Regions from separate parts of the Stenotrophomonas sp. LC732 genome, predicted to be linked through region 3. Evidence: predicted binding sites of a transcription regulator. Region 3 holds the regulator's gene; each other region holds the start of a gene.
What was found. The regulator FliA, encoded in region 3, starts transcription of late flagellar genes. The targets are predictions, from matches to a motif close to TAAAGTTTNNCNNNCNNNGGCCGATAA.
Positions count from the first base shown of each region.

Region 1: the regulator FliA is predicted to act here: its motif matches at 1,944-1,970, upstream of ACT6SE_RS05430 (methyl-accepting chemotaxis protein).
Region 2: the regulator FliA is predicted to act here: its motif matches at 2,831-2,857, upstream of ACT6SE_RS18955 (methyl-accepting chemotaxis protein).

Region 1 covers NZ_CP199214.1:1,112,071-1,119,173, reverse strand. Annotated here, with positions in the region: gene ACT6SE_RS05430 (methyl-accepting chemotaxis protein) at 1-1,912, opposite strand, end outside; one part of gene ACT6SE_RS05425 (IS3-like element ISStma9 family transposase) at 2,610-3,514, opposite strand; one part of gene ACT6SE_RS05425 (IS3-like element ISStma9 family transposase) at 3,514-3,751, opposite strand; gene ACT6SE_RS05420 (hypothetical protein) at 4,376-4,498, opposite strand; gene ACT6SE_RS05415 (hypothetical protein) at 4,746-5,321, opposite strand; gene ACT6SE_RS05410 (hypothetical protein) at 5,450-7,103, opposite strand, start outside.
Region 2 covers NZ_CP199214.1:4,015,685-4,022,787, forward strand. Annotated here, with positions in the region: gene ACT6SE_RS18950 (PepSY domain-containing protein) at 1-172, shown strand, start outside; gene ACT6SE_RS18955 (methyl-accepting chemotaxis protein) at 265-2,802, opposite strand; gene ACT6SE_RS18960 (arylamine N-acetyltransferase family protein) at 3,006-3,845, shown strand; gene ACT6SE_RS18965 (VOC family protein) at 3,911-4,282, opposite strand; gene ACT6SE_RS18970 (transporter substrate-binding domain-containing protein) at 4,365-5,081, shown strand; gene ACT6SE_RS18975 (LysR substrate-binding domain-containing protein) at 5,116-6,015, opposite strand; gene ACT6SE_RS18980 (hypothetical protein) at 6,114-6,257, shown strand; gene ACT6SE_RS18985 (GIY-YIG nuclease family protein) at 6,265-6,831, opposite strand; gene ACT6SE_RS18990 (D-alanyl-D-alanine carboxypeptidase family protein) at 6,964-7,103, shown strand, end outside.
Region 3 covers NZ_CP199214.1:2,000,697-2,007,799, forward strand. Annotated here, with positions in the region: gene ACT6SE_RS09580 (ParA family protein) at 1-40, opposite strand, end outside; gene motD (flagellar motor protein MotD) at 45-1,061, opposite strand; gene ACT6SE_RS09590 (flagellar motor protein) at 1,063-1,803, opposite strand; gene ACT6SE_RS09595 (chemotaxis protein CheA) at 1,894-3,738, opposite strand; gene ACT6SE_RS09600 (protein phosphatase CheZ) at 3,741-4,346, opposite strand; gene cheY (chemotaxis response regulator CheY) at 4,346-4,738, opposite strand; gene ACT6SE_RS09610 (RNA polymerase sigma factor FliA) at 4,796-5,542, opposite strand; gene ACT6SE_RS09615 (MinD/ParA family ATP-binding protein) at 5,539-6,426, opposite strand; gene flhF (flagellar biosynthesis protein FlhF) at 6,413-7,103, opposite strand, start outside.

The sequences.
Region 1 (7,103 bases), 890 kb from region 3:
CAGCAGAGATATCGGCCATGATGTCGGTCACACGCTGCACGGAAGCAACGATCTCGCCCATCGTGGTGCCTGCCTGTCGGACCAGCGCCGATCCATCGGCGACCTTGCCAACCGAATCCTCGATCAGCCCCTTGATCTCCTTGGCCGCACCGGCCGAGCGCTGTGCCAGCGTGCGCACCTCACTGGCCACCACCGCAAAGCCCCTGCCCTGCTCGCCGGCACGCGCGGCTTCCACCGCCGCGTTCAACGCCAGGATGTTGGTCTGGAAGGCAATGCCATCGATGACCGAGATGATCTCGGCGATCTTCTTCGACGAGGCCTCGATGGCCGACATCGTGGTGACCACCTGGCCGACCACCTCGCCGCCCTGCGAGGCGACACCGTGCGCACCGATGGCGAGCTGGTTGGCCTGGCGGGCGTGCTCGGCGTTCTGCTTCACGGTGGAGGTCAGTTCCTCCATCGACGCCGCCGTCTCTTCCAGGTTCGCCGCCTGCTGCTCGGTGCGCCGCGACAGATCGGTGTTGCCCGAGGCGATTTCGCCTGCCGCCAGATTGATGCTGGACGCGCTGGCCTGGATGCGCCCGACGATCTGCTTGAGCTGATCGACGGTGGCATTGCAGTCATCGCGCATGCGGGCGAACACGCCGTGGAAGTCGCCCTGCATGCGTACGGTGAGGTCACCGCGCGAGATCGCCTGCAGCAGGCTCGACACCTGCACCAGGTTCTGGTCGGTGGTCTGCATCAGGCGATTGAGCCCGGCCACCATGTCGCGGAAATCGTAGGCGAAGCGATCTTCATCGCCGCGCAGGCTGAAGTCGCCCGCCGCCGCGGCCGTCGCCAGCCGGCGGATCTCGCTGTTGATCGCCGACAGGCTGGCCTTGGTCTCGTCCATTGCCTGGGTGATCGCCGCCTTCTCGCCCGGCAGCGGATCCATGTCCACCGACAGGTCGCCACGGGCGTAATGCTTCATCACTTCGATCAGCCGGTTCTGTACCTGCACGTGTGAGCCGACCAGCGCGTTGGTCTCGTGCACCATGCGCCCGTAGTCACCAGGGAAGGCACTCTCGTCCATGCGATAGCTGAGGCTGCCCGCATCGTGCTGGCGGGCCAACTCGCCCTGCGCCGCCATCACCGACTGCAACTGCGCCTGCATGCGCTGCATCGACCTGAGCAGCTGCGTGACCTCATCGTTGCCGGAGGCGTCAATGCTGTTGTCCAGCCGCCCATTGGCGATGCCGTCGGCCAGCTTCACCGCGCCTTCCAGCGGGCGGGTCAGGCTGCGGGTGATGGCCCACGCGGCCAGCGAGCCCAGTACCAGGCTCAACACGCCGAACACGATCGACAGCGTGCCGGTCCAGGATTCGGTTGAACGGTATTCCTCGCGGCTGCGCTCGGTCAGTGTCTCCTGATGCCGCAGCAGGGTCGAGATCGCTTCGTTCCACGCGGTTGCCAGCCCCTGCTCGGCAAGCAGTTCCTTGGCCGCGCCGTCGAAATCCCCGGCCTTCATGCGCTCGTGAAGATGCCGGGTGGAGGCGTCGGTGGCCTTGCGTGCCGCGTCGATTTTCGCCACCAGGGTATCGCCGGTCGCGTCGCGCGGAATCCTGATGTACCTGGCCCAGATACCGTCGTAGGTCTGCGACAGCTCCTGCGCCTTCTGATAATCCTTGTCGAAATCCTCGCCGCGCTTGATCACCATCAGCCGTCGGTGCATCAACAGCGCGTTGTTGGTATCCAGCATGTCGTTCAACAGCCGCATCTTCACCATGTTGACGTCCACCACTTTCTCGAACTGGGCGGACTTCAGGTGATTTCCGTACAGCGCCAGGCCAACGATGGCCACGATGAACAGCAGCAGCAATCCAAACCCGGCACCCAGCCGGGATCCCACTCGGAGGTTGCGTAAGGCGAGCATCTCAATTCCCTTGATCATGGCCGTACGATCGATGGCGGCGCAGCGCGGGGAAACTTTATGGGTCGATATTATTGTATCGATCCAAATCTCTGGAACTATGCAGACAGGTGTGAAGGACACACTTAATGGAGGTGGTTATTCCTGCCGGGCATATCAATGTACGAGCACATCAATCGCAGTCATCACGCAGCGCTCGCGAGTCGTGACCGCGGAAACCGTCACTTGATGCACGGAGGGGGAGGATGAAGCCCATCGATCCCGGCACCCTTCTGTCCAGAGGAACAACGCGCTGCTTCGCGACTACCGTCAGGGCTGCAATCTGGCATCTGCCATCGCAGGGCCCCGACCCTTGAGTATTTCAACCCTGATGAAGGGGTCCAGACCCCATTACAATCGACTGCCACTGATCTCCCACTTATTGACCTTCAAGTCAATAAAACCGCAGTCATTGAGATTCTCGTCACTCTGGAAGTAGGAGACGGGAAGGTCACCCCATGCTGCACGGACCCACGCGCTGCGCTGAGGCAATACGATCGAGGAGTGCATGGAAACTGCGTACTTTCTACTCATGCCTGTCCACGGAAATTGACTCCCAGGACGGGGCGACGGAAATTTCCTCAAGATACCGCTCAAGGTCTCTGAACGGAGAGACCCCTATAGCAGCGAAGTGAATCGCCCAGGGTTTTCTAGACAGTCGTCAGCCGTTTAGTGCGTACTGCTTCTCGAACTCTACCGGGGACAGCCCGTCGTTGGAACTGTGCCGCCGTTTTGGGTTGTAGAACATCTCGATGTACTGGAAGACGTCGGCCCGTGCCTCGTCGTGATTGCTGTAGATCCTCCGCTTAATACGCTCCCGCTTCAGTAGCTGGAAGAAGCTCTCCATCGCTGCGTTGTCATGGCAGTTTCCTCGTCGACTCATGCTGCACACGATGTCGTGCTCGCGCAGGAAGCTCTGCCAGTCTTCGCTGGTGAACTGGGTTCCCTGGTCGGAGTGAAGCAGAAGCCCGGGGCTTGGCTTGCGCCGCCACACTGCAGCCAATAGCGCCTGCAAAACCAGGTCCGTATGTTGAGTTGGTCGGGTTGCCCATCCAACGACCTGACGCGAAAACAGATCAAGCACTACCGCCAAGTACAGGAAGCCGTCGTACGTGCGGATGTAGGTGATGTCCGTGACCCACGCGCGATTTGGCTCACTGACTTTGAAGCCGCGAGCCAGAACGTTCTTGGCGACTGATCCAACAGGGCCGCTCAATGGGCGTGGTCGCCGACCGTAGCCGACCATTGCCCGCAGCCCCTCGCTCTTCATCAAGCGTGCCACGCGATGACGACTACACGTCTCGCCAAGCTCGCGCAGATCTGTGGTCACTTTGCGGTGGCCATACACAGAGCCGCTTTCCAGCCAGCTGTGCTTGATTAGGCCGAGCAACCGCTGATCGTCCTTGTCGCGAGCGCTTGCCGGCTCTTTTAGCCAGGCGTAGTAGCCACTGCGATGGACGCCAAGCATCCGACACATCGCCGCGAGGCCGAACTCATCTGCGTGTTGCTTCATGAAGGCGTACTTTGCTCTTACCCCTTTGCAAAGTACGCGGCGGCTTTTTTTAGGATGTCTCGCTCTTCAGTGACCCTGCGTAGCTCAGCCTTGAGGCGGCGCACTTCCGCGTTCTGGTCCTGCTCGACACGCCGGCCAACATCGCCTTTGCCTTGTTGCCGCTTCCAGCCGTAAAGACTATGGATCGACACGCCCAGTCGCTCGGCAACCTCCGCTACCGGACGGCCGTACTCAACGATCTGTCGGACCGCCTCGATCTTGAACTCATCGGTGTACCGCTTCGTGCTCATAACCACCTCCGCCTAAGCCATAGTTTATGGCTGCGAGGTGTCTACGGAACCCTGGGCGATTCACGCCGCTGATGTTGAGGCATCCATTTTTCAGCGATGTAGCGCGAGCACGCATCATGAATCCAGCCTGCCAATGTTGCTATGGCGCGACGTGTCAGCCTGGAAAGTTTGTCCTCGGCACGGCGCTGGATCGCGTTAATGTGCACAGGGGCGTATGGCTCTTCTGCTCTTGGAATCTCGGCACGCAAGCCCAGTGATGAGGACAAGGCCGAGCCATTACCTGAAGGGCCGCGTGATCTTATGCCCTTCGATTGCGTGAGCCGCAATCACGTGCCACGGCCCTTCCGGAGACTCCATCGGACGGACGGGTTCTTCCGGCATATATCTCAGCCCCGCCCCCCATATATCCCACCCCTGCACACGATTCAAGAAATCGCCCCCACCTGGGTTGCCTGCTGCGTTGTCACGTTGGGGTTCCATCCCCATTGCATACCGTGTTTTTCGTTTTTGGCAATCAGCAAGCGATCTTGATGATGAAAGCCACGCCAACCAGAACTCCGGTTTGAAGGAAAAGCGAGACGGTGTGCAGATCCATCTGCTCCAAATCCTCCCTCAGCCACGCCATCATGACAGCAACCCTGCCACGTTGGCGGCCACGTAGCTCACCACCGAAAACGAAAGCAAGGTGATCAGCAGGTTCCCCACGTTGTCCACGGCGAACTCGTAAGCATCGGCAAAAATATACATAAGGGCCTCCCCCGGTTGTGTTTGACTGATTACAGTCAACCACATCTCATAAAACTGGCAACCCTAAAAATCTCGATTGATCGACACTTTTGATGTTTAGTCAAAACCTTTTTTCTCTTTCCCAACCCCCACCCCGTCTCTTGCTTTGAGCCGCTTTCGACGTTTGCTTTTATGGGTAGATCGATCCACTCACAAACAAGGGAACGTGCCCAATAAAAAGGGCCCCGAAGGGCCCTGAGTGGTGTGTTTACTGGCGGAACACATTGGGTTGGCGCTCGCGACCTTGCTTCTGCCAATCGAACTCTTCCTCATAGAGGCGCATCTTCTTCTGCTCGGCCAAGGCCGTTGCGGCAAAGGTGGCCCCACCCCACTTGCCCGCGCCGTATTTCGGAAAGTCCACCTGCACGTCATCGCTACGCTGGCGCTGCTTGCGCCACTCGTCCAGGCGCATCATGGGAATCTCCACCTGTCCCGCGCGTTGCTGCTCTTCCTTGGCGCGCTCAGAGGGCATCTGGCTCACTCCCTGGCGCTGCTCGATGGTCTTCACTAGCTCCTCTTGCTTGCTCGCCATCCGCTCTTGATGCTTCGCAATCTCCGCCGGATCCGACTTTCGAAGCCACGTTCGAATGTCTTTGCGGGTCTCTTTGAGACCAGCCTCCAGCTCCGCCATTTGCTTGTCATACGCTGCCCGCTGCTTGACCAGGAAGAGATTGGGTCGCCCTCTCACCTCCATTTCATGGCGCTGATTGGCCAAGTCCGCTGCTCGCTCCTCCAGCGCCACCAGCCGCTCCGGGTCCAAACGTCGCTCCATGGAGCGCTGCATGCGCTCCACTTCGGATTTTTACTCTTGGGCCTTCCGGTCCAACTCCGTCCATTTTTCTGCGACAGGCTCCTTGCTCGATGCCATCTGAGCGCGGAACTGTTGATCTTTCTCGTGATGATTGTGATTGTTCATTGCTTGGTCTCCTGCTGTGGGGATTGGAGGTCTTTGGAGCGCGCCTCGCGCTCCTTCTTGATGGCCGCAACCACCTCCTCGACTTGGCTAAGTGGAAGGAAGGGGGTGTTGCACACGTCGGCGCGACGAACGCCAGCCCGGTTGAACCAAAGAATGGCTCGCCCCTGCTGGTTCAGCAGGCCGGTGAACTCGGCTTGCGAGAACAACGGTTGGGCCTCGCGGTGACCGGACGCCGGCACCTCAATGTCCTTCACGGCATTAACCCCAGTGAGTTTCTGGCCGGTCCAGCGCATCTTGGTCACGGGGTCGATGTGGGTCGCCACCAAGCGCCCAGCACCCGCCCTGCGCAGTTGCTTCATGCCGGCCGCCATGGGGTGATTCGGGTCGAACAACGAGTTGTCCAACGCCATCTCAATCCCACCGGAGTAGTCCAAGCCAACGGCCTTCTGCTTGAAGGAAGTCATTTCTTCGACTCCGTAGCGGCTGGCCGCATACTCGTAGCTCTTCGGGGTGGTGCGCTGAAGAACGAGGTTCTGGAAGCTGCCCAAGAACTGATCAGCCGCATCCCCGGGCAGCTTCACCCGAATGCCGTCCACGTTCTGGGTGGCGTAGATACAGCCCATCTTCGTTGAGCGGCAGATCGGCAGGATGATCTGGTCCTCGCGCCCAATGAGGTTCTGGCACTCGTCTTTGATCAAGATCACCGGCAGCTCGCCGCGCCCGCGCCATTCTTCTTCACTGACTTCGTTCCGCAGCTTGATGCCGTTGTTCAGACGCTGGCAGATGAGGTTCTGAACCAACACGCCGGCGGTGCCGTGGCGCGTGTCGGGCAGGTTCACGCCCATGGAGGTGCCCTTGAGCATCTGGCCCACGTCCACTTCGCCTCGCTCAATGCTGTGCCAGGGCACGCCGTTCTCGTCCACCAAATACTTGCCGCGCATCAGGGGATTGATCCGACGGTCCACGTTGGCCATGAAACTGCCGCGCGTTTCGGCCGGGTAGGTCGGCCACTTCTTGAGCACGAACTCAAACGACATCTGAAGCAATGAGCCGCCGACGAGAAGGTCCGGGTGAATGGTCTTTTGAGCCGTTTCCAGCCGAAGGTCCCAGTCCTTCTTGCGGGCCGCAAAGTCCTCATCGCTTCCCAGATGCATGGGTTGCACGCCGAGGAAGTTGGCCGCCGCCAACAAGCTTTCACCGGGCAAGCTGCTGGTCTGCGTGGTGCGAATGTCGTTGATGGCGATGAGAACCTTGTTCAGGCGCTCCAGCGTCCACTGCCACTCGCGCTCCTTGGAAAGCTCTTGCTGGCGAATGGCCATTTTTGCTTCCAGGTCGGCGATCACCAGATCGATATCAGCACCATCCCCGCCATTGGCCACCTCAGCATCTTGCTTCTGAAGCAATCCTTCGATCTCAAGCTCCAGGCCCAGTTTCTCTGCGGCATCCAACGCCCGCATCTTGTTCTCATGGTTGTGGAGCGCTTCCAGGATGACGGTCGCGTGATCGATGATGTCCGCGGACATCCCCTTCCAAATATCCGTCTCGTCGTCTTCCATGCGAGTGTTGGTCAGCGCAGCCTTCACGCCCTGGGCATCCAGGCCTTCAATCAACCCCAGGTGGACGCCGGTCTCCACCACGTAGTCCAGCATG
Region 2 (7,103 bases), 2.0 Mb from region 3:
TGCGGCCGTCGATGCGCTGCGCGACTGGATGCACCGTGGTGCGGTGATCCATGTCTGTGGGTCGTTGCAGGGCATGGCCGAAGGCGTGGACCAGGTGCTGCGAACCGCGCTGGGTGATGAAGCGGTGGAAACGCTGCTGGAAAACGGGCGCTACCGCCGCGACGTGTATTGATTCCTGCCGCCGAACGCTGGTGTGAGCCGAGCATGGGCTCGGCTCTACAGTGTTCGTGCAGCCGATGTAGCGCCGAGCCCACGCTCGCCTGACTAGGCCGCCGCGCGCGCCTGCGGCATCGACTGCAAGCGGAACGCGCCCACGGCTTCTGCCAAGGCACGCACCTGCGCCTGCATCTGCGCCGTGGAGGCACCGGCCTCTTCCACCAGACTGGCGTTGCGCTGGGTGCTGGCTTCCATCTGCACGATGGTCTGGTTCACCTGAGCGATGCCCGCATGCTGGTCCTGCGACGCACTGCGGATACCTGCCAGCAGCTCGGCCAGCTGCTGCACGCTGCCGACGATCTCGCCCATCGTGGTGCCGGCCTGCGCGGCCTGCTGGTTGCCCTGGCCGACACGCGCCACCGAATCCTCGATCAGCCCCTTGATCTGCTTGGCCGCCTCGGCACTGCGCTGCGCCAGCAGGCGCACTTCGGCAGCCACCACGGCGAAGCTGCGGCCCTGCTCGCCGGCACGCGCCGCTTCCACCGCCGCATTGAGGGCAAGGATGTTGGTCTGGAAGGCGATGCCGTCGATCAACTGGGTGATGTCGCCGATCCGTCGCGAGGCTTCGCTGATGCCATGCATGGTCGCGACCACCTGGCCGACCGCCTCGCCACCCCGCTGGGCCACCGCCGCCGCGCCCTGCACCAGTGCATCGGCGCGGCCTGCGGCATCGGCGTTGCGGCCGACGGTATCGGTCAGCTCCTGCATCGACGCCGCGGTCTCTTCCAGGTTGGCGGCCTGCTGCTCGGTGCGCTGCGACAGATCGTGATGGCCGGCGACGATCTCGCCAACGCCGGTATCCAGGCTGGAGGTGGCCTGCTGGATGCGGGTGACGATGCGGCCCAGCTGCGCGACGGTGGCATTGGCATCGTCGCGCATGCGCGCGAACACGCCCTGCAGGTCCCCCTCCATGCGCACGCTGAGGTCGCCGCGGGCCAGCGCAGCCAGCAGTGCCTGCAGGTCACCAAGGTTGGTTTCAAAGGTGGCCAGCAGGCGATTGATGCTGGTCGACAAGGTGCGCACGAAGCCCTGCTTGCCCTCCAGCACGATACGGCCATGCAGGTCGCCGCGTGCTGCAGCATCGACCAGGGCAGCGACCTCGGTTTCCAGCAGCGTCTCCAGCGCACGACTGCGCCATTCCACCGCTACGCCGAGGAACTGCCCTTCGTCGATGATGGGGTTGGCAATCAGCTGGTAGCGCACGCCGGCATGGCCGATCTCGCGCTCCTCGCGCTGGCGCGCGCCGGCCAGGCTGGTCAGCGCCGGATGCAGGCGCACGGCATCGCTGCCCACCAGATCTTCGGCCTCGCGCTCGAGTTGCTGCAGCAGTGCCGGATTGACGTAGGCCACCTGGCCCTCGGCATCGATCACCATCAGCCCGGTCTGCGCACTGTCCAATGCCTGCCGCACACGGGTGTTGCCGCGCGCCACGGCACGCTCGGTCTCGATGCGCGCGCGCAGGCGCTGCTGCATGTCGACCAGGCGCTGCGCCAGCTGGCCGATTTCATCGTTGGCGTTGTAGACGCGCAGGGTGGTGCCGAGTCGGTCGTCGGCGATGTCGCTGGCGAAGCGCAGGGTGTCCTGGATCGGCTGGCGCACCGCACGCCGCACCAGCACCAGGCTGGTGATCAACACACCGGCGACCAGCAGCAGGGTCACCGCGAACAGCACGCTCATGGTGCGTGCGCCGGCCTGCTGGCGCGCCTGTGCCTTGGCCAGCGCCGCCACCTGGGCCTGCTGGAAGGCGGCCAGCGCCGGCGCCACGCCGGCGGCGGTATCCAGCAGCGATTGCGCCTCTACATCCAGGCCCACGCGGGCGGCGGTATAGCCCAGCAATGCGGCCTGATAGGCCTCCATGCCGTTGCGAAGGGCATCCTGCGCATCGGTCGGCAGGCCCACCAGTGCGAGATCGAACGGCAGCTTTTCTTCGCTCGCACGGTCGGCATGGGTGGAGTCGCCATCGAGCAGCAGCAGTGCCTCCTGGCGGCGCATCTTCTGCACGGACAACGCCAACGAAGGCCGCTGCAACGCATCCACCTGCGCCTGCAGGGCGTCGGCGGCCTGCTGCAATTGCGCGGCGAGGCCGGCATCGCCACGACCCATCTCATCGACGCGTTCGAACAGGGCGGCCACACCCTGCGAGAACGCGCCGGCGGCTTCGGTCAGTGCCTGCAGCGCCTCGCGCCGGCCGGGATCCATCGGCATCGCGCGCAGCGCCTGAAGATCGGCCTGGAGCGCCTTCTGCGTCGCCAGCAGCTGCGCGCGGTCGGCATCGTCGAAACTACGTGCATACTGGGTCTGCAGACGACGCGCCTCGGCCACCTGCGTGGCCACGCTCGCGGCCAGATCGCTGCCGTGCTGGTAGCTGGCCTGGCTGCGCGCCGCCTGCGTGCTGGCATGGCCGGTCCAGGCGTAGACGGCGGCGATCGCGATCAGGCCCAGCCCACAGACCCACAGGGTCGCCTTGAGCTTGCTGGCCACACTGAGCCGATGCGGCTGCAGCCACAGCAGCAGGCCGGGGGACGCCGAGCGCAGTGCGGCAAGCCGCATGCGCAGGGACCGGAGGTGGGGGACGACGGCCGACATGACAGGCTCCAGGCGTAAGGACGCACCTGTATCGGCGGGAAATGGCGCAACTTTAGGGCGCTCCTGGTTCACTCCCACCGATTGCTGGCGGACGCGGCCTTTGTACCCGGCACAGGCGACGGGGGGATGACACCCGCGCAATGCTTGACCTCAACCCCGGTTGGGAGAGCACAGTAGATCTCCCTCCCCCGCCCGGCGCGCGCATGACGACGCTCGATGTCCCCCGCTACCTGCAACGCCTGAAGCTGGATGCACCGCCACCGCTGACGCTGGCGGGCCTGACCCTGCTGCAGCAGCGCCACAACGCACTGCTTCCGTTCGAAACCCTCAGCTGCCTGCTGCGCGATGCAGTACCGATCGACCTGGACAGCGTGCAGCGCAAGCTGCTCGACGACCGTCGTGGCGGCTACTGCTTCGAACTCAATGGCGGCCTGCTGGCACTGCTGCAGGCGCTGGGCTTCGATGCACAGCCGTTGAGCGCGCGCGTGCTGCTGGCCGCCCAGGACGGCGAACTGACCGCACGCACCCACCTGCTGCTGCGCGTGCAGGTGGACGGCGATGACTGGCTGGTGGATGCCGGTTTCGGCAGCCTGACCCCGACCGTGCCGCTGCGGCTGCATGATCCGCAGCCGCAGGCCACGCCCCACGAGCGCTTCCTGCTGCAGCGCCTGCCCGGCGAGGGGGATTTCGTGCTGTCCGCCGAGTCCGGCGATGGCTGGCGGGCGATGTATCGCTTCGACCTGCACGCGCCGGCACCGATCGACAACGTCGTGGGCAACTGGTACGTGTGCACCCATCCCGATTCCAGTTTCCCCGGCCAGCTGCGCGCATCCCTGACCGGGCCGGACTGGCGACGCACCATCGGCAGTGGCAACTACACCGAGTACCGTCCCGGCCAGGCACCGGACAAGCGTCCGCTGCGCGATGTGGGCGACGTGCGCGAGGTGTTGCAGCAGCGCTTCGGCATGCAGCTGCCGGACGACCCACGGCTGGACCCGGCGATCAACGACTGGCTGCAGCGCTCGCGCGCCGCGCCCTTGTAGAGCCGAGCCCATGCTCGGCTGCTGTTGGCCCAGCCGCTCCAGCTCAGCCGAGCATGGGCTCGGCCCTACAGAATCACGCGCGCCTGCAGCGCAATGCGATTGCCTTCGCTGTCGGCGATCTCGGCCACGCGCCAGTCACCGGCATCGGCCGGGCCGAAGCGCAGCTCGGCCCCGGCCTGCAGCGCACGCTCGAGGCTGGCATCCAGGTCATCAACCCCGATGTAGATGCGCGCACCGTGGACGGAGGGCAGATAGTCGGCCCCCCGCACCAGCGCCGTGCTGGCACCGGTGGCCTCATCGGCAAACGGCAGGTAGGCCATCCTGCAGTCGTGCAGCAGGATCGGTTCGTCCACCGCCACCTGCAGCCAGTGCTGGTAGAAGGTGATGGCCCGGCCCAGGTCAGTGACCGGTATCTCGACGTGCAGGATGGGGTTCATGTCCGCAGGATAACCGGATGCTGACACTGCCTTGCAGGTCCGTACTGGCATGCTGGACCGCCCTTTCCTCGCGGAGTCCTGCATGTCCCTGGCCGATCATCGTGGTGCGCTGGCACCGCTGGGCTTCCTGCGCGTGGCCATCAACCTGGGCAATCCAGTACTGGCGCAGGGGGACGCGCGCTCACCGCGCGGGCCGTCACTGGAACTGGCCACGGCATTGGCGCAGCGCATGGGCGTGCAGGCACGCTTCACCTGCCACGACGCCGCGGCCGCGGTGGTCGCTGCAGCCAGCAAGGATGCCTGGGACCTGGCCTTCCTGGCCATCGATCCGGCGCGCGCCGACCGCATCGCCTTCAGCGCCCCCTATGTGGAGATCGAAGGCACCTACCTGGTGCGCGAGGACAGCCCTGCGCAGCAGGTGGCCGACCTGGACCGCGATGGCCTGCGCATCGCGGTCGGTCGTGGCGCCGCCTACGACCTGTTCCTCAGCCGCGAACTGCGCCACGCCATGATCGAGCGGGCCGAGACGTCGGCCGCTGCCATCACCCTGTTCGATCTGCAGCGCCTGGATGCCGCCGCCGGCGTGCGCCAGCCGCTGGCCGCCTGGGCGCAGGCGCATCCCGGCCACCGCGTGCTGGCCGACCGTTTCACCGTGATCCAGCAGGCGGTCGCGGCGCCGGCCTCGCGCCCGGCCGATGCATTGCAGGCGCTGTTCGAGGAAGTGGAGGCGATCAAGGCAGGCTCGTTGCTGGGCGAAGCCTTCGCCCGTGCCGGGCAGGCGGTTACGTTGGTACGGTGACCGCGGGACACACGCAGTCGAGCATGGCTCGACGCTATAAATGCGCGTCTGCCATGTGCCGGACGTGCTCGGCCGCCTGAGCGTGCAGCCAGTCGCGGAAGGCCAGGAAGCCGCGATGGCGGGCCGAGCGCTGCGGGTAGACCAGCCAATGCGGCCAGGCGGTTTTCAGTCGCAGGCTGGACAGCGCCACCAGTTGGCCCGAATCCAGCAGCAGGCGCGCCCGCGTCACCCGTCCCAGCGCTACGCCCACCCCGTCCAGCGCCGCACGGTGATGCGCCTCCGAATCATCCAGCACCGCCACGAAGCGCGGCGGCGGGTTCTGCCCACTCAGCGCGAACCAGGCGCCCCACGCGCCATCGGGATCCCCCAGCAGCGGCCACTGGTTCAGCGGCACGCGGTCGATCCCTCCCATGCGTTCGATCAGCGCCGGGCTGGCCATCGGCAGCAGCCACTCGTCGAACAGCGGCTCCACCACCAGGCCCGGCCACTGCCCGCTGCCCAGCCGCAGCGCGGCGTCGAACTGGCGCTGTCGCTCGAAGTCAATCAGGCGTTCACTCGACTGCAGGTTGATCTCGATCTGTGGATGCTCGGCAACGAAGTGCCCCAAGCGCGGCACCAGCCACGCCGACGCCATCGACGGTACCGCGCTGATCGTCAGCACGTGCTCGGCGCGTGCGGCATAGGGCTGGAAGGCCTCGTTGATCGCATCCAGATGCGGGCCGACCTGGTCGAGCAGGCGCTGCCCTTCCAGGGTGAGGGTGACGCCGCGTGGCTGGCGGACCAGCAGTGGCTGCCCCAGCCGCTCTTCCAGCTGGCGCATCTGATGGCTGAGCGCACTGACGGTCAGGCTCATCGACGCCGCTGCGCGTGACAGGTTGCCCAGCCGCGCGGCGGCCACGAAGCCCTGCAGGGCGTGAAGGGGCGGACGGGACATCAGGCTTGAATTCCTCTCAAGGCATGCTTGCGGAAATGTCGCTTTTTCCGCGTCCATGCTGCCCGTATCGTGCAATCCACTCAAGTGGAGGGACGCTCATGAACATCTACGGCAGCCTGTTGTTCCTGCAGGGCCACGTGGCCAACGCCGAACTGGCCCGGCAGCTGGCCTGCCCGTCCACCGGCTCCCCCACGGGTGCGCCGCAACCGGCCGCGCCGGTTCAGCAACCGCGTGGCCGTTGAACACGGCTCAACCTGCATACCAACGCTGGACGTGTTCAGGCAGCCATGGCATTGGGTCGATATCCAGCGCCCGGCAACCGTCGAGGGTGTCACGCAGCACGCGCTCGCCGGGGCCACCGGGCATGCGCAGGCCATCCTCTTCCGGAAGCTGCACCGCCGCCCAGTCGTGCAGCCGGTCCATGCGCAGGCGCTGGGCGGCCTGCAGCCAAGCCTTGAGCTGGAAACAGCGATAGCCCTGTGCGCCCAACGCATCAACCGCGAGCGACAACGCCTGGTTGGCACCACGCACCCATTCGGTGCGACCTCCGGCCTTGTCCTGGACCGTCATCGGCGCCGGCGCGCGGTGCGCCTTGAACGGCGAACGCAGCTGCAGCTCCAGATCACGCGCATCGCGCTCGCTCTCCGCTTCCACCAGCGTACCGGCATCAAGGTCGAAGAACTCGAACCAGCGCCGGTGCAATGCGCTGATGCGCCCGAGCGGATCGCGTGAGAAGCCGATCTTCGCGTAGTCCTCCCACGCACAGGGGAAGACGTAGGCGAAGACACGACCGTCGATGCGGATATGCGGCTGCATGTGCGCAGGCTGCCTCCACTGCAGCCCGGGCGCAACCGGGCGTTGCCGTGGGCGCCGCAGGGCTTTGGCAGTACGGCTTCATGCAGCCGCTGCGGACTATCCTTGCTGGCTGTCGCTGTCATCACCGCCACCATGCCTGCTCCTGCGCCTGCCCACCTGCCGGTTTCGTCCATCACCCTGGAAGCGGCAACCTTCGCGGTGGTCCACCAGCACAACGCGGACATCGCGCGGCAACCGGCCTCGCTGACCAAGCTGATGACCGCCTACGCCGC
Region 3 (7,103 bases):
CGACTCCGCCCTTCTGGTTGGCGACTGCCCAGATGCGCATCGGATTACTCCTTCATTGCCGGGGGAACGGCGGCGCCGACGCGGCTGCCAGCCGGCACCGGTGGCAACGCCACCGGTGCGATGGGGGAGGTGGGGGCGCTGGCCGGCGTTGCGGCGGCCTGTTCGGTGACGGTGCTGCCGGTGGCGCCGGTGGCTGCGTTCAGGCGCTGGCCGAGCGGGTCCACCGAATGCGAGGTGTCGGCCAGGATGATGACCATCACCCGGCGGTTGCGGTTGCGGCCCTGTGCGCTGTCGTTCTCTTCGCGCGGGCGGAACTGGCCATAGCCGACCATCGCCAGCCGCGACGGCTGCACACCCTGGTCGGCGAACAGATGCACCACGCTGGCGGCGCGTCCGGCCGACAGCTCCCAGTTCGACGGGAAGGTGGCGGTGGCGATCGGCACGTTGTCGGTGTGGCCTTCCACGCGCACGCTGTTGGGCACGTCGCGCAGCACCTCGGCCAGGCTGGCCAGGGTCTGCCGCGCATGTACGTCCAGTGCGGCCGAGCCGGTGGGGAACAGGATGTCGCTGTTGATCTCGACCTCGATCCACAGTTCCGTGCGGCGCACGCTGATCATGCCGCGGTCGATCAGCGGCGCCAGGGCGGCGGTGAGCCGGTCGGCAATCGTGTTGAGCTGGCGCTCGGCACGGGCGATCTGCTCCTGGTTGTGCACCGACACCGGCATGCGCATCTGCGAGGCCATCGACGGCAGCAGCGTCGGGTCGTGCGAGGGCGCCGGCGCGGACGGTCCGATCTTGGTGCCGGACTTGATCACCGACGGGCTGTCCCAGCCGCCACCCTGCACCTGCTTGTTGCCCACCTGCACCGGATTGATCGTGCGCGGCGCGCCACCGAAGGCATCGGTGAGCGCGTCGGCCATGATCCGGTACTTGCCCTCGTTCACCGACGAGATCGCGTACATGACCACGAAGAAGGCGAGCAGCAGCGTCATCAGGTCGGCATAGGGGATCGCCCATGCTTCGTGGTTGGCGTGCTCTTCGTGGTGCTTGCGGCGGGCCATGTCAGTGCAGGAAGCCGGAGAGGTTGGTTTCGATGTTGCGCGGGTTCTCGCCCTGGGCGATCGAGATCAGGCCTTCGATGACCATTTCGCGGTCGCGCGTGTTGTGCGAGATCACGCTCTTGAGCTTGGCGGCGATCGGCAGGAACAGCAGGTTGGCCGAGGCGATGCCGTAGATCGTGGCGGTGAACGCCGCAGCGATGCCGTGGCCGAGCTTGCTCGGGTCGGCCAGGTTCTTCATCACCGCGATCAGGCCCAGCACGGCGCCGATGATGCCGAGCGTCGGTGCGTAGATGCCCATCGCTTCGAACACCTTGGCGCCGGCCTGGTCCTGGTGTTCCTGGCTGCCCAGTTCGATTTCCAGCATGTGCCGCATCGATTCGGGCTCGACACCGTCCACCAGCAGCTGCAGGCCCTTGCGCAGGAACGGGTCCTGCTGCGCTTCCACCTGCGATTCCAGGCCGAGCAGGCCCTGGCGGCGGGCGATGTTGCTCCACTCGACGATCTGCTGGATCAGTTCGCGACGATCGCTGTGCGGCGGGCGCACGACCCAGCGCACGATCTTGAACGCATGCTTGAACACCGCCGGCGAGGTGTGCAGCAGGATCGCGGCAACGGTGCCGACGATGACGATCACGAACGCCGCAGGCGACCACAACGACGCCAGGCCGGCGCCCTTGAGGATGCTGCCACCGACCAGCGAGGCCAGGGCGAGAAAGAGTCCAATGAGGCTGAGTCTATCCATGGATCCGGTATCGGCTTGTATGAATGGGACTTGAGACACCGGTACGGGCTACTGGTGCGACTTCACGGTTTTACGGGTGCAGCAAGCGGGTCAGTCGTGCGGGCTGCGCAGGCCATCCACATCCAGGATCAGCGCCATGCGACCATCGCCGATCAAGGTTGCACCGGCGTAACCGCGCAGGCCGCGCAGGGCCTTCGGCAGTGGTTTGATGACCACTTCCTCGCGCCCACGGACCTGGTCCACGACCAGGCCGAAGCGCGCTTCGCCGGCCTGCAGCACCACGATGGTCAGCAGGGTCGATGCGGCCGGCGTCACATCCAGCCACTGCCGCAGATCGACCAGTGGCAGCGTGTGCGAACGGCGGTCGAGCACGGCACGGCCATCGAACCAGCCCAGCGAGGTGGGCGGCGCGTGCAGTACCTCCATCACGCGCGCCAGCGGCAGCGCATAGACGTCCTCGCCGGCCTGCACCAGCAGGGTCGGCAGGATCGCCAGGGTCAGCGGCACGCGGATCAGGAAGCGGCTGCCGCGGCCCAGCTCCGACTGGATCTGGATCTGCCCGCTGAGTTCGCGGATGCGCGACTGCACCACGTCCATGCCGACGCCGCGCCCGGAAATATCCGTGACCTGCTGCTTGGTCGAGAAGCCGGGCAGGAACACCAGGTGCAGGCACTCCTCGCTGCTCAGGCGGGCGGCGGCTTCCGGATCGATCAGGCCCTTCTCGCGTGCCTTCGCGCGCAGCTTTTCCGGATCGATGCCGGCGCCATCGTCCTGCACCTCGATGCTGACGTAGTCACCTTCCTGCTGCGCCGACAACCGCACATGGCCCATCCGCGGCTTGCCCTGCGCTTCGCGCAGGTCGGGCATTTCCACGCCATGGTCGATGGCGTTGCGGACCAGGTGCACCAGCGGGTCGGCCAGCGCTTCGACCAGGTTGCGGTCGAGCTCGGTCTCGGCGCCGATCAGCTCCAGGTCCACTTCCTTCTTCAGCGAGCGGGCGACGTCGCGGGCGACCTTGGGGAAGCGCGAGAATACCTTGCCCACCGGCTGCATGCGGGTGCGCATCACCGCCGACTGCAGGCGCGCGGTGGCGATGTCCAGGGTGGACACGGCGCGGTCCAGCTCCTCGTCGCGCAGGCGCGCACGCAGGGTCTTGAGCCGGTTGCGCGACAGCACCAGTTCGCCGATCAGGTTGACGATCGCATCCAGGCGCTTGGTGTCCACGCGCACGGTGTGTTCGGCTTCGGCCAGCGGCTTGGCGGCCGGCTTGGCCACCGGTGCCGGTGCGGCGGCCGGGCGCGGGGCGGCGATCGGTGCCGGCGCCACCGCAGCCGCGGGCCTGGCGCCGGGTGCGGCGCCACCGTGCAGCTGGTCGAGCAGGGCTTCGAACTCATCTTCGCTGATCAGGCCGTCGTCGGCCTTCTTTGCCGGCGCCACCGCAGTCGGTGCGTTGCCACCGTGCAGCTGGTCGAGCAGCGCCTCGAACTCGTCGTCGGTGATCAGGTCGCCGGCACCGGCCGCCGGTGCGGCGGCAGCGGCGGCAGGCGCTGCTGCACCTCCATGCACGTCGAACTGGGCGATCAGGTCCGGCGGTGCATAGCCCGGCTCGGTGCCGGAAGACACGGCATCGAGCATCGACTGCAGGTAGTCCAGCGATTGCTGGGCGGCGTCGAAGTGATGGGCCTGCAGCACGGCCTGGCCGGCACGTGCAGCGCCCAGCGCCTCTTCAGCGGCGTGGCACAGCTCGACCATGGCGGTGACACCGAGGAAACCCGCGCCGCCCTTGAGCGTGTGGTAGCCCCGGAACACCGCGTTGAGCTGTTCGGTGTCCTGCGGTGCCTGCTCCAGCGACACCAGCTGTTCGCCGAGGCGATCCAGGATTTCCTGTGCCTCGATGATGAAATCGGCAGTGATGTCGTCGGATACCGCGCTCATGCTTACAGCCCCAGATCCGACAACAGGTCGTCGGCGTCGTTCTGCGAGACCGCGTGGCGGTCCAGTCCCTTCAGTGCCGGCCCGGCCAGTTCCGGGTCGGTGCGATGCTGTTCCGGCGGCAGGCCGAGCGCGCCGAAGCCTTCATGCACGCGGCGGACGATGCCGACCACGCGACGGATGATCTGCCCGGTCAGGTCCTGGTAGCTCTGGGTCAGGGCGATCTCGGTCAGGTTGTGGCGGATGCGCTCCAGCTGCGCGTCCTGGCCTGGCTGCAGGCCTTCGGCGCGCAGCTGCTCGGTCAGGCTGCGGCATTCCTCGGCCAGGTCCAGGGTGCGGTGGGTGGCCTGTTCGGTCATCGCCACCACGTGGTCCAGGCGTGCGCACGCATCGTCCAGTTCGCCGGCCTCGCTGGGCACGGTCGGCAGTTCGCCCAGGGCCTGCCCCAGCTCGCGGGCCAGCCGCGAGAGGCCGCTCATCATCGGCTGCGTGCGCAGCGCGACCAGTCCGTCGATGCGTTGCCGCCAGGCGGCTTCGTCACCGGACTCCAGGGCATCCAGGGCTTCCTGCAGGCGCAGGGCGAGGGCGTTCTTGTCGACCGTGGTATCCATCAGGCGCTGGCCGCCAGGCGTTCGAAGATCTTGCCCAGCTTCTCTTCCAGCGTCTGCGCGGTGAACGGCTTGATGATGTAGCCGTTCACGCCGTTCTGGGCCGCTTCGATGATCTGCTCGCGCTTGGCTTCGGCGGTGACCATCAGCACGGGCAGGGTCTTCAGCTTGGCGTCGGCACGGATCGCCTTGAGCAGTTCGATGCCGGTCATCACCGGCATGTTCCAGTCGGTGACGACGAAATCGAAGGGCTGGCTCTGCAGCAGCGACAGCGCGGCATGCCCGTCCTCGGCTTCGGCGGTGTTGGTGAAGCCCAGATCGCCCAGCAGGTTCTTGACGATTCGACGCATGGTCGAGAAGTCGTCGACGATGAGGATGCGCATGTTCTTGTTCAAAGCAGAGTTCCTTTGTTGTTCATTCCGGGCGGCCGGGGGCAGTCGCCTCGGGGATGTTCATTCTTCCAGGCCGGCGTCGACGGCCTCGAAAATCTTCAGGCGGCCGCGCAGGCGCAGCACGGCCTGGCCATGGATCTGGCAGACCCGCGACTCGCTCACGCCGAGCACCGCGCCGATCTCCTTCAGGTTCAGCTCCTGCTCGTAGTACAGCGAGAGCACCAGCTGTTCGCGCTCGGGCAGGTGGCCGATGGCCTTGCCCAGCTCACGGCCGAACTCGCCGCGCTCCAGCACCTGTTGTGGAGTCGGGCCGCCCTGGGCGACGGTATCCAGTTCGCCCTGGTCTTCGATGCGCGACTCCAGGCTCAGCACCTGGCCACGTGCGGCGTCTTCCATCAGGCGCAGGTATTCCGGCAGCGGCATCTCCATCGCGGCGGCCACTTCGGTGGCGCTGGCGGCACGGCCCGTGCTCTGTTCCAGGCGGCGGATGGTGGCGGCGGCGTCGCGTGCACGGCGGTGCACCGAGCGCGGCACCCAGTCGCCACGGCGGATCTCGTCGATCATCGAGCCGCGGATGCGGATCGAGGCATAGGTCTCGAACGAGGCGCCCTGGTCGGCGTCGTAGCTGCGCGAGGCTTCGATCAGGCCCATCATGCCGGCCTGGATCAGATCATCGACTTCGACGCTGGCCGGCAGGCGCGCGGCCAGGTGGTGGGCGATGCGTCGCACCAGGTCCGAATGCTGGGCGATGACCTCGTTGGCCGCCGAGCGCTGGACTTCCCTGTACTGGTGGGCTGCGCCTTTCATGCGGCCACCCCACGCTGCTTGAGGATGCGTTCGAGGAAGAACTCGACGCCACCGCGCGGTTCGGTCGGTGCCTGCCAGCGCGCGGTGCGGCGTGCGATCTCGGTGATCGCCAGCGCCGACGGGCTGGACGGATAGGCCTTCACCACCGGCTGCTGGCGCTGCACCGACAGGCGCAGCCAGTCATCCTGCGGCACGCAGCCCAGGTAGTTCAGCGAGACATCGGCGAGGAACTTCTCGCAGACGCGGGTCAGCTTCTCGTACAGCACGCGGCCCTCGTTCGGGTCGCGCACCATGTTGGCCACCACCTGGACGCGGTCCACGCCGCGCTCGCGCGACAGCACCTTGATCAGTGCGTAGGCGTCGGTGATCGAGGCCGGTTCGTCACAGACCACCACCACGGTGTCCTGCGCGGCCTGGCAGAAGGTCAGCACGCCGTCGGTGATGCCGGCGGCGGTATCGACCACCATGATGTCCAGCTCGCGTTCCAGTTCGGAGAACACGTTGACCAGGCCGACATGCTCGGCCGGGGCCAGCTCGGCCATGTGCCGGCGGCCGGAAGCGGCCGGGACCACCAGCACGCCGTTCGGGCCTTCGACGATGACGTCGTCCAGCGAGCAGCGGCCGGCCACCAGGTCGGCCAGCGTAAAGGTGGGGTTCAAGCCCAGGATCACGTCGATGTTGGCCAGGCCCAGGTCGGCGTCCAGCAGCAGCGTGCGCTTGCCCATGCCGGCCAGCGCCACCGCCAGGTTGGCGGACACATTCGTCTTGCCCACGCCGCCCTTGCCGCCGGTCACCGCGATGGTGCGCACAGGGCCGAGCGGCTCGCTGCGGGTGGCCGACAGCGGGAAGGTCTTGGTCAGCTTGGCGTACTCACGCGACGGCATGGTTCAACTCCGGGTTGCAGGGCATATCGGCCGCTCGGCGCAAATCTTCAAGGCGAAGTACAAGATTGGCTGCACTGGCCCGGTGCAGGTCCTCCGGGACGTCCTGGCCATCGGTCACCCAGGTGATCGGCAGGGCGTGGTCCACGGCCACCGACAGGGCGTTGCCGAAGCGGCCGGTCTCGTCCAGCTTGCTCAGCACCAGGCCCTGCAGGTTGGCCGCACCGAAGCGGCGCACCACCTCGTCCATGTCGCCGAAGCTGGTGTTGGCCGGCAGCACCAGCAGGGTGCGCACCTGGCGCGCGGCGCGCAGCCACTGCAGCTGGGCGGCCAGGGCACGGTCGCGCGGGCCCAGGCCGGCGGTATCGATCAGCACCAGCTTGTAGTCCTTCAGGCGTTCCAGCAGCTGGTCCAGGTCGGTGCCGCTGTTGGCCTCGTGCACGGCGATGCCGAGCTGGCGGCCGTAGCCATACAGCTGTTCACGGGCGCCGATGCGGGTGGTGTCGGTGGTGACCAGGGCGACGTCACGCGGGGCGTGCTTCTCGGCGAAGCGCGAGGCCAGCTTGGCGATGGTGGTGGTCTTGCCGGCGCCGGTCGGGCCGACCAGCGCGATCACGCCGCCTTCTTCCAGCGGGTCGACCGGGGCGATCGGCAGCTTGCGCGAGATCAGCCCCAGCATC